DNA from 2 places in the Mesorhizobium sp. RSR565B genome. Region 2 is predicted to be linked to the other one. Evidence: riboswitches for the same ligand, from Rfam matches in the RefSeq annotation. Region 2 holds a riboswitch; the other holds the start of a gene.
The links. A riboswitch is a leader RNA that binds a small molecule or an ion and turns the genes downstream of it on or off. The one in region 2 is predicted to bind cobalamin.
Positions count from the first base shown of each region.

Region 1: another riboswitch for cobalamin. It lies ahead of ACYG9R_RS22775 (CbtB domain-containing protein); the one in region 2 lies ahead of ACYG9R_RS08615 (aromatic ring-hydroxylating oxygenase subunit alpha).

Region 1 covers NZ_JBTTIE010000001.1:4,744,064-4,748,996, forward strand. The annotation lists gene ACYG9R_RS22760 (MFS transporter) at 1-643, shown strand, start outside; gene ACYG9R_RS22765 (aromatic ring-hydroxylating oxygenase subunit alpha) at 651-1,826, opposite strand; gene ACYG9R_RS22770 (gamma-glutamylcyclotransferase) at 1,961-2,653, shown strand; cobalamin riboswitch at 2,721-2,915, shown strand; gene ACYG9R_RS22775 (CbtB domain-containing protein) at 2,952-3,131, shown strand; gene ACYG9R_RS22780 (CbtA family protein) at 3,147-3,950, shown strand; gene cobU (bifunctional adenosylcobinamide kinase/adenosylcobinamide-phosphate guanylyltransferase) at 3,943-4,455, shown strand; gene cobO (cob(I)yrinic acid a,c-diamide adenosyltransferase) at 4,457-4,933, shown strand, end outside.
Region 2 covers NZ_JBTTIE010000001.1:1,807,912-1,812,844, forward strand. The annotation lists gene ACYG9R_RS08610 (FAD-binding oxidoreductase) at 6-1,106, opposite strand; gene ACYG9R_RS08615 (aromatic ring-hydroxylating oxygenase subunit alpha) at 1,144-2,391, opposite strand; cobalamin riboswitch at 2,509-2,710, opposite strand; gene ACYG9R_RS08620 (DUF680 domain-containing protein) at 3,211-3,417, shown strand; gene ACYG9R_RS08625 (DUF680 domain-containing protein) at 3,484-3,687, shown strand; gene ACYG9R_RS08630 (DUF680 domain-containing protein) at 3,759-3,992, shown strand; gene ACYG9R_RS08635 (ABC transporter ATP-binding protein) at 4,065-4,933, opposite strand, start outside.

The DNA.
Region 1 (4,933 bases), 2.9 Mb from region 2:
GTTCTGGACCTACAGGCTGGGCGACAACCGGTCGATCCGGCCGGGCAAGACACGGCCGGCCAATCCGCTGGCCAATATCGGCCGCTTCGTAGCACAACCCAGGCTTAGGCTGGCCTGGCTGATCGCCTTCGGCCGCTCCTGCTTCTGGACGACGTTCTTCGTCTACGGGCCGCTGTTCATGGTGATTACCGGCGAGGGCAAGCTTGCCGGCGGCCTGCTGGTTTCGGCCGGCAATGCGCTGTTGTTCATGGCGATCTTCTGGGGCAAAGCGGGAAAACGCTTCGGCGGCCGGCGCACCATGACCTTCGCCTATTTCGCCATGTCGGCGACGCTGCTTGCGGCGGGCGCGGTCGGCACTACCGCGCCGCTGCTTACGGGCTTTTTCCTGCTCTGCGGCGCCTTCTTCACCATCGCGCTCGATGCACTGGGCTCGACCGCCTTCATGCGCTCGGTGCGGTCCTATGAGCGGGCGCAGATGGCCGCGGTCTACCGCACCTATCTCGACTTTTCCGAGCTGACGCCGCCGCTGGTCTATTCGGTGGTGCTGGCGTTTTTCGGCCTCGGCTCGGTGTTCGTGACGCTGGGCATTCTGGCCGCTGTTTGCGGCTTTATCACCTGGCGCTATCTGCCGAAGTCGCTTTAGTCGCCGATCAGGCGGTTGCCTCAAGCGCTGCATGCCGCTCGCGCACCCAGTTGTGGAAGCGGTGCAGATCGTACTCCTCCGGCATCAGCACGCCGGCCGCGTGACGCATGGAGCGCAGGCCTTTCTGGTTGATCTCGCAGATCGCGGCATCCTCCTCCAGCACCTGGGTGCCGAAGGCGACGACATTGTCGATGTCCGTCTCAGCCAGCGCCTCGGGCGCGAACAGCCATTCGGCGGTGAGTTCGGTCTGTTCGGGACCGAGCGGCATCAGTCGCACCGTCCTGACATAATCGACATGGCCGACGATGAACATCGAGGGCAGGCTGGTGGCATAGGTCTGTCCGGCCGCACGCTCGGCTGGCGTCAGGCCCGGGAAGACCGGGCCATGGGCATGTCCGTCGCGCGACCAGGTCTCGGCGCCGGCGCGCAGGCCACCCGAAAACTCCGGTGCGTCATTGTCGGCATGGCGGACCCAGTCGGGGTCGTCGTGCCGGCTCATCAGGCCGCGGCCGTATATCGGCACCAGCCGAGACAGGTCCTTGTGGACGCCTGGGCAATGCAGGCACTCGTTGAAGTTCTCCCAGAAGATTTTCCAGTTGCAGTTCATCACCTTGCGCAGGACATGGCCTGATACCAGCGTTTCCAGCGGCCAGTTGGCGAGGTCGCCGGATGCGGGATCGAAGGAGGTCTCGGCGGAGCCGGCCGTCGCCTGCTGAAGGTTCACAAAGACAAAGCCGCGCCACACCGACAGCGCCACCCGGTAGAGCGGATGATCTGCCTTGTCGAAACCATCTGGCAGCGATTTCGAGGGAACGCGCACGAGATCGCCGCGCAGCGAGTAGGACCAGGCATGGTAGGGGCAAGTGATGAGCCGCGCTTTCAGCCGGCCCTCGCTTTCCTGGCAAAGCTGCGAGCCGCGATGCCGGCAGGTGTTGTGGAAGGCGCGCAACTCGCCGGTGTCGTCGCGCAGCACGACGATTTCCTGCGTGCCGACGCGGAATGTCCTGAATGCCAAAGGCTGGGCAAGATCGGCCTCGCGGCAGACGAGCAGCCAGCTTTTGTACCAGATGGCCTCGAGATCGCGCTGGTAAGCCTCGCTATCCCAATAGCCCGATGACGGTAGCGTCGGTTCGGCCCGGCTCAGGCCGTTATAGGGGTCGCGCTCGCTCGGGTTGGGATGCATGGCTGGCTTCCTATGAAGCGTCAGCCGACACCCCGGCAAATCGTTTGTCAATCAGAGTGCCGCATTGCCGGTTGCAGGCGCGGCGCATAATCATGTCGTGGACATGGGACATTCGGAATTGGGGGGATTCGGACGTGGCCGCACGACAGATGTCGCTTACGCCGGAGCTGGTCGCGCGCTGCTGGCGCGAGATCAGGGACCCCGGGCCTGATCCGGACGCGATGCATCTCGATGAAGCCGACTATGACGCGCTTCTGGATGAATTGCAGGTCGAACTCCCGGATAGCGAACCGCTATGGCTGTTCGGCTATGGATCGCTGATCTGGAAACCGGAAATAGATTATGTCGAGGACCGCGTTGCGCTGGCGCGCGGCTGGCATCGGTCCTTTTGCATGAACATGACGCGCTGGCGCGGCACCAAGGTCAGCCCCGGCCTGATGATGGCGCTGGACCGTGGCGGACAATGCAAGGGCGTCGCCTTTCGGCTGACCGACAATAACCGGCGCGAGCAGTTGGGCCGGCTTTTCCGGCGCGAAGTCACGCTGAAGCCGACAAGCTACCGGCCGCGCATGCTGAAGCTTGCAAGCGAGGCCGGACCGCTCAGGGCATTGGCCTTCGTGATCAACCGCAACGGCCTGACCTATTCCGGCCCGCTCGACGAAGGCAAGATCGTCGAAAGGCTGGCCACGTCCTGCGGGCACTGGGGATCGGGCGCCGACTATCTCTACAACACGGTGAAAAACCTTGAAGAGCGCGGCATTCACGATCGCCATCTGTGGCGGCTGCAGCGGCTGGTTGCCGAGCGGATCACCGCGTTGAACCCGTAACGCCGCATGGCGCATTCGCGCTGTTGGCCGGCGGAATTTGGTTTGCCGGATGCGGCCGTTTCAGCCTATAGTCATGCATGTCGTCGGTTCCGTTAGGGACCAAGAGGGAATGCGGTGAGGGCTGACTTGTTGCCCAATGCCGTGGCTGCCCCCGCAACTGTGTGCGGTAGTCCTCTCCAAGCCACTGAGGATTTTTCCTCGGGAAGGTGGGGAAGGGCGCTGATCCGCGAGCCAGGAGACCTGCCGGCGACAGGGAACTGACTTCGATGCCCTCGGGTGGAGGGCGAAAGGACAAGATATGAATACCGCTTCCGTCTCCCTCGGCGCATCCGTCTCCTCGCAGTCGCGCTTCATGCAGCTCGTGCTTAGCGCGTTTCTGGGCATTTTCGTCGTCGGCGTTGTCGGTTTCTCGCATATCGATGCGGTCCACAATGCGGCGCACGACTATCGCCATTCGATGGCGTTTCCCTGCCACTGACGAGGATCTGACATCATGAACCTGTTTCGCAACGTCGTGTTCATCGCGGCGATCGCAGGGCTCGTGGCGGGTGTCGCTCTCGCCTGCATGCAGGCCTACGCCACCGTGCCGCTGATCCTCAAGGCGGAGGTCTACGAAAAGGCTGGTGGCGGCCATGAGCATCAGCATGCCGCGGCGCCCGCCGCCAACGCTGCGGACACCGATGCCATGAGCACCGCCGCGCCGGCGGAAAATGCGGTGAGCAGCGCAGCACCGGCTGAAGCAGCCGCGCCGGCGGAGGACGAAGGCTGGGCGCCGGCCGACGGCTTCGAGCGTTTCGCCTTCAGTGTCGTCGCCAATATCGTCACCGGCATCGGCTTCGCGCTGGTCCTGGTGGCGGTTTCCGAGTTCGCCGGCGGCATCGGCAGCTGGCGCCAGGGCGTGTTCTGGGGCTTGGCCGGCTTTGCCGTGTTCACGCTGGCGCCAGGCCTCGGCCTGCCGCCGGAACTGCCGGCAATGCCGGCGGCCGATCTCATGCAGCGCCAGATCTGGTGGTGGGCAACGGTGATGACAACGGCGATCGGTCTTGCCCTTATCACCTTCCGCACGTCGGCGCCCCTGACCGTGCTCGCCGTCGTCCTGATCGTCGCCCCGCATATTGTCGGCGCGCCGCAGCCTGACAGTTTCGTAACGCCGATCCCGGAGGGCCTGCATCATCAGTTCGTGGTGGCGGTGACGCTGACCAATCTGGTGTTCTGGCTGGTGCTCGGCGCAGTTGTCGGTGTAGTGCGCGCGCGCTTCGCCGGCACCGCGACCAGCCTGCGCGACAGCTTTGCCTGATCGCAGTTTGACCTTCATCATCGGCGGTGCGCGCTCCGGCAAGAGCGCGCATGCCGAAACTTTGGCGACGGCGTTGCTGCCGCCATGGGCTTATATCGCCACCGCGCTAGCCTATGACGGCGAAATGCGCGAGCGCATCGCGCAGCACCGCTCGCGCCGTGGCGAGGGGTGGGCGACCATCGACGCCCCGCTTGATCTTGCAGGTGCGCTCGAGGCATTGCCGGACAACCAGCCGGTGCTTGTCGACTGCCTGACGCTTTGGCTAACCAATCATATGCTGGCCGATCATGATCTGGAGGGGGAGTGCCGGCGGCTGGCCGATGTGCTTTCGCGGCCGCGCGGACCGTGGTTCGTGGTCTCCAACGAAGTCGGACAAGGCATCGTGCCCGACAATGCGCTGGCACGCCGGTTCCGCGATGCCGCCGGCCGGCTCAACCAGCAGATCGCGGTCGTAGCTGATATGGTGCTTCTGATGGTGGCGGGGCTGCCGCTCAAGGTGAAATGAGATGACCGATATCGACACAAAAGACGAAGAGCGCCATCGCGCCAAGATGGCCAAGCGCAAGGCGGTGCAGGACGCCGAGGTCGCGGAAAAGACGGTCGAGAAGGGGCTGCTGATCGTCAACACCGGACCCGGCAAGGGCAAGACCACGGCTGCCTTCGGGCTGGCGCTGCGCATGCTCGGCTATGGCAAGCGCGTCGGAATGGTCCAGTTCATCAAGGGCAAATGGCACACCGGCGAGAAGGATGCCTTCGCGGCGTTTGGCGACCGCGTCGTCTGGCACACGATGGGCGAGGGTTTCACCTGGGAGACGCAGGATCTGAAGCGCGACATTAAGGCGGCCGAAGCCGCCTGGGCCAAGGCGCTGGAACTGATCGCCGATCCCTCGATCAGCCTCGTCGTGCTGGACGAACTGAACATCGCGCTGCGTTACGACTATCTCGATCTCGACAGAGTGGTGGCGGCGCTGAAAGCGCGGCGC
Region 2 (4,933 bases):
GCCGCTCAAACCTCGATTTCGAGCGCCGACAACGGTTTCGAGCAGCAGGCAAGGATGAAACCGTCATCGATCTCGTGGTCGAGGATGCCTCCATTGTGGCTCATCTCGACTTCGCCGGAGACCTTCTTCACCTTGCAGGTGCCGCACAGGCCGAACTCGCAGGCGGCGGGAATCCGCACGCCCGAGCTGCGCGCGGTCTGCAGCACGGTCTGGCCGGCGACGCAGCCGGCATCGACCTCCGAAAGCGAGAAGCGGATCGGCGTCACGGCTTCGACAGGTGCAGCGATGCCGTCCTCGACCGGGGAGGCAAACGGCGCCGGAATTTCCTCCATCACAGGCGCGGCAAAGCTCTCCTGATGGTATTTCGTCATGTCGAAGCCGGCGGCATCCAGCATGCCGCGCACGGCGCGCATGAACGGATCGGGGCCGCAGCAGAAGATTTCGCGCTCGCGGAAATCCGGAGCCAGCAAGGGCAGCCGGATCGCGTCGATGCGCCCCATATGACCGTACCAGCCCTCGCGGCTGGAACGTTCCTCGATCATGAAGCCGAGCGACAGGCCGGGCATATGGCCGCCGAGCAGTTCGAGTTCCTTGCGGAAGATGATCTCTTCGGCACGCCGCGCGCAGTTGACGAAACCGACATCGGTCCATGGCGCGCAGTCGTTCAGCCAGCGCAGCATCGACATCATCGGCGTCACGCCGGAGCCGGCGGAAATGAACAGGTATTTGGCCGCCGGGTGGCTGTGCAACGAGAAGTCGCCGGCCGGTCCGTAGGCCTTGACATGCGAACCGGGCACCAGATTGTCGAACATCCAGCGCGTGCCGATGCTGCCGGCCTGCGCCTTGACCGTCACCGCGATCGAAAACGGCCGCGATGGCGACGACGACAGCGTATAGGTGCGCATCAGTGGCCCGTCCGGTGTCGGCAGTTCCAGCGTCAGGAACTGGCCCGGCTTGTAGCGGAACCAGGTCTGGTTGTCGGAGCGGAAGGTGAAGGTCTTGACGTCGGGCGCCTCGTCGCTGACGCCGATCACTTCCAGCACCTGCAGCCTATCGTTCCACGGCGCCATCTGGTCGAGATGGCGATAGAGCCCAAGATCCGTCATCGCATTCATCCTCTGGTCCCTCTTCGCCTGCTCCAGTTCACGCGACGCTGCGCAGCGCCGGCCGGCCGCCTTCGGCAAGGCGCGGGCCGATGAAGGCCGCGTACCATTCGACGAACTGGATCACGCCGCCCTCATGCAGCTCCGAATAGGGGCCGGGCTCATAGGCCGGCGACAGGATGCCGAAGGCGTTTTCCTCGACGATGCGGCGGTCCTGGTCGTTGGTCTCGGTCCAGACATGGGTGAGCTCCTCAAGGTTGTAGTCGACGCCCTCGACCGCATCCTTGTGCACCAGCCACTTGGTCGTCACCGCGGTTTGCGTGGCGCTGATCGGCAGCACCCGGAAGGTGACCGCATGGTCGATCAGGATGTGGTTCCAAGTCGTCGGATAGTGGTAGTGCATCAAGGTGCCGATGCGGTCGGCGGCAACAGTGTCGGACAGGTTCTTCGTCACCGCGCGCTTTCCCGACATCGTGTAGCTGACGGCATCGCGCAGCAGCGGCGCGCGGGTGGCGCGGTATTGCCCGGCCGGATCGATGCGGAACTTGCTCGGCAGGCCCGCCGCCTCGCATTTCGCCCAGTGCGCCAGCATCTCCGGATCGCTGTCGGCGCCCTGCACGCCGGTCACCGTCGGCGCTTCGGGGAATGTCTTGCACAGCTCTGGATGATTGCCGGCGCAGTGATAGCATTCGCGGTTGTTTTCCCAGACCAGCTTCCAGTTGCCCTTCTCGATGATGGTGCTCTCGAAGGCGACCTTGGCTTCATTCAGCCCGTGCGGCTTGAGGTAGGGCTCTATCATGGCGCGCATCGGCGCAAAGTCGGCAGGTTCTTTTGCCAGGCAGATGAAGATATAGCCGCCGACGCTCTCGCAGGCGACGGGCTTCAGGCCGAACTGGCTCTTGTCGAAACCGTCGGCCATCTGGCGGGCAAACAGCAGCCGGCCGTCAAGCTCGTAGGTCCACTGGTGATAGGGGCAGACAAGCTTTGCCGCCATGCCCTTCTCAGTGTTGCAGACACGGCTGCCGCGATGGCGGCAGGAATTGTGAAAGGCGTTGATGTTGCCCTTCTGGTCGCGGACCAGCACCACCGGATAATCGCCGATCTGCACGGTGATATAGCTGCCGGGCTTCGGCAGTTCGCAATCATGGCCGATGAACAGCCAGTCGCGATACCAGATAAGCTCCATGTCGAGCTTGAAATAGTCCGGGTCGGTGTAGAAGGGCTGTTCCAGCGAAAAGCCTTGCTTGCGGCCGTTCAGGAGCCTCAGCATGTCGTTGCGCGTATCCATAGTTCTGTCCTCGTGGGTTAAGGACTGAACTTGGTGGTGATGGAGGAAGGATCGGACGCAGGCCGGCGCGGCGCCGGACATGCACTATCCACCTCTTGACCGCCCACCGCGATCAGTCGAGTCTATGCATCTCGGGCTGGTTTCCGGGCTCTGGAGTTGTCCTTGCGGACCATCGCGACACCTTCCCAGGCTCTTGCCCAGTGGTCTCCCGTTGCGACTTCAACTCCACCACCGTTGCGGGGGCAGCGCCGGATTCTGACCGGCTTCCCAATTCTCCGCTGCGTCGTCACGAAGCGGCACCTGAGATGCCATCATCTAATCACGGCAGCGATCGCGACGTCGGCATGAAAGCGACATCATATCCATGCGGCGCGACACGCGCGGCATACGCCCCCCGCCGCCGGTCAAAGAGCTGAGACGTTTCTTGCGACGCCATCATCGCCGTTTCGAATCGCTGCGGATCCAGTTCCGATCGGGGGCAAAAAGGGCTCAACGGTATCGAAAAGTTACTATTAGCAATCTCTAATCGAACCGAACGGTTCGTTTCTGTTGACAATGCGTGCAGGACGGTGTGAACGACGGCCCGGAAACCGACACCGGAGCGAACCACTCGGTTCGACATAAGCAGCTGAAAACAATGCGATAAATGACCATAGAGGAACTTCCTGGCACAATTTCAAGGTGCAGGACCGTGGTCCACACGGAACAACTTCGTGATTGGAAACCAGCCTATGGCTTTCCCACATCGGGGCTGTCCGAACGACGCGAATTCCTCCCAAGACACGCCGCTAGACGGACAGACAAACTGGAGTACTAAAAATGAAAAAGATCATCCTCACTGCCGCAGCCGTTTTGGCGATCACCGGCAGCGCCTTCGCCGGTAGCGACAATTACGCTTCCAATGGTGCGAACCAGCCAGCCGTCTCGGTCGACAGCTCGTATACGGCTTCCATTCAGAAGCCGGCGCACGCTGACAAGCAGCCTGTCGTTCAGGGCGCCGACCGCGACCTCTACGGCAATCGCTGATCCCGACCAAAGAAGGGCGGCTAACCCGTCGCTCTCGGGATCCCAAAAAATTCAGGAGTATTTGAAATGAAAAAGATCATCCTTGCTGCCGCCGCCGTTTTGGCCATCTCCGGCAGCGCTTTCGCCGGCAGCGACAACTACGGTTCGAACGGCGCCAACCAGCCTGCGATTACGTCGACCGATAGTGGCCATACGGCTTCGGTTGAGAAGTCGGCTCCAGCCGAGCAGGCGCCTGCCCACGGTGCCGACCGTAACCTTTTCGGCCGCTAAAAGCCGGTTTCCAGCACGTGGCGGGCTTATCCGCTGCAGCTGGCGGCATCAGAAAAATTCAGGAGACTAAAATGAAGAAGATTGTTCTTGCCACCGCAGCCGTTCTGGCTGTTTCGAGCGCTGCCTTTGCCGGCAGCGACAATTATGGCTCCAATGGCGCCAACCAGCCGGCCGCTGCCGTCGACACCACCCGCACTTCGTCGACCGGCACCAACTCGGCGGTCTACAAGCTGCTGAACTCGTCGAACGACCAACAGAAGTTCGTTCCTCAGAGCAGCGACAGGGATCGGTTCGGCAACAACTAACAGCCGAAGCTTAAAAAAGAGCGGCGGGCCTGGCCCGCCGCTCTTTTTTCATGCCTGTACGACGCAGCTATCTCAAGCCGCCTTCACTTCCACCGGCTTGAGCGAGAAGGAGTGCCCATCGGCGTCGAAGATGTGCAGGTCCCCGGCATCCGCGGTCAGTCGCAGCTTTGCCCCGCGCTTGACCTCGACATTGCCGGGCAGCTTGGTCACCAACGGCAGGTCAGCGCGGCCGATATCGACATAGACAAGCTGCACCTCGCCGAGTTGCTCGACATAGTCCACCACGCCCTCGAAAAGATATTCCGCGCCGGTGGCGGCCGACAGATCCTCCGGCCGCACGCCGAAGCTGACTGCCGCACCCTTTGCTGACGCCGGCGTTGCGATCGGCACCGTTGCCTTGCGGCCGCCGACATGGCTGACGATTGTCGGGTTGCCCGTCCTGTCGATTGTCGCCGGCAGGATGTTCATGGCCGGCGAGCCGATGAACTGGGCAACGAACAGATTGCCGGGCTTCTTGTAGAGGTCCATCGGCGTGCCGACCTGCTCGATATGGCCATCCTTCAGCACGACGATGCGGTCAGCCAGCGTCATCGCCTCGACCTGATCGTGGGTGACGTAGATCATGGTCGTGGCAGGCATCGATTCCTTCAGCTTGGCGATCTCGATGCGGGTGGCGACGCGCAGCGCCGCGTCGAGGTTCGACAGCGGCTCGTCGAACAGGAACACTTTCGGGTTGCGCACGATGGCCCGGCCGATGGCGACGCGCTGGCGCTGGCCGCCCGACATGGCCTTGGGCAGGCGGTCGAGATATTTGGTCAGCTGCAGGATTTCGGCGGCCTGCCGCACCCGCTTGTCGATCTCGGCCTTGCTTTCCTTGCCGATCTTCATCGAGAAGGCCATGTTGTCGTAGACGGTCATGTGCGGATAGAGCGCATAGGACT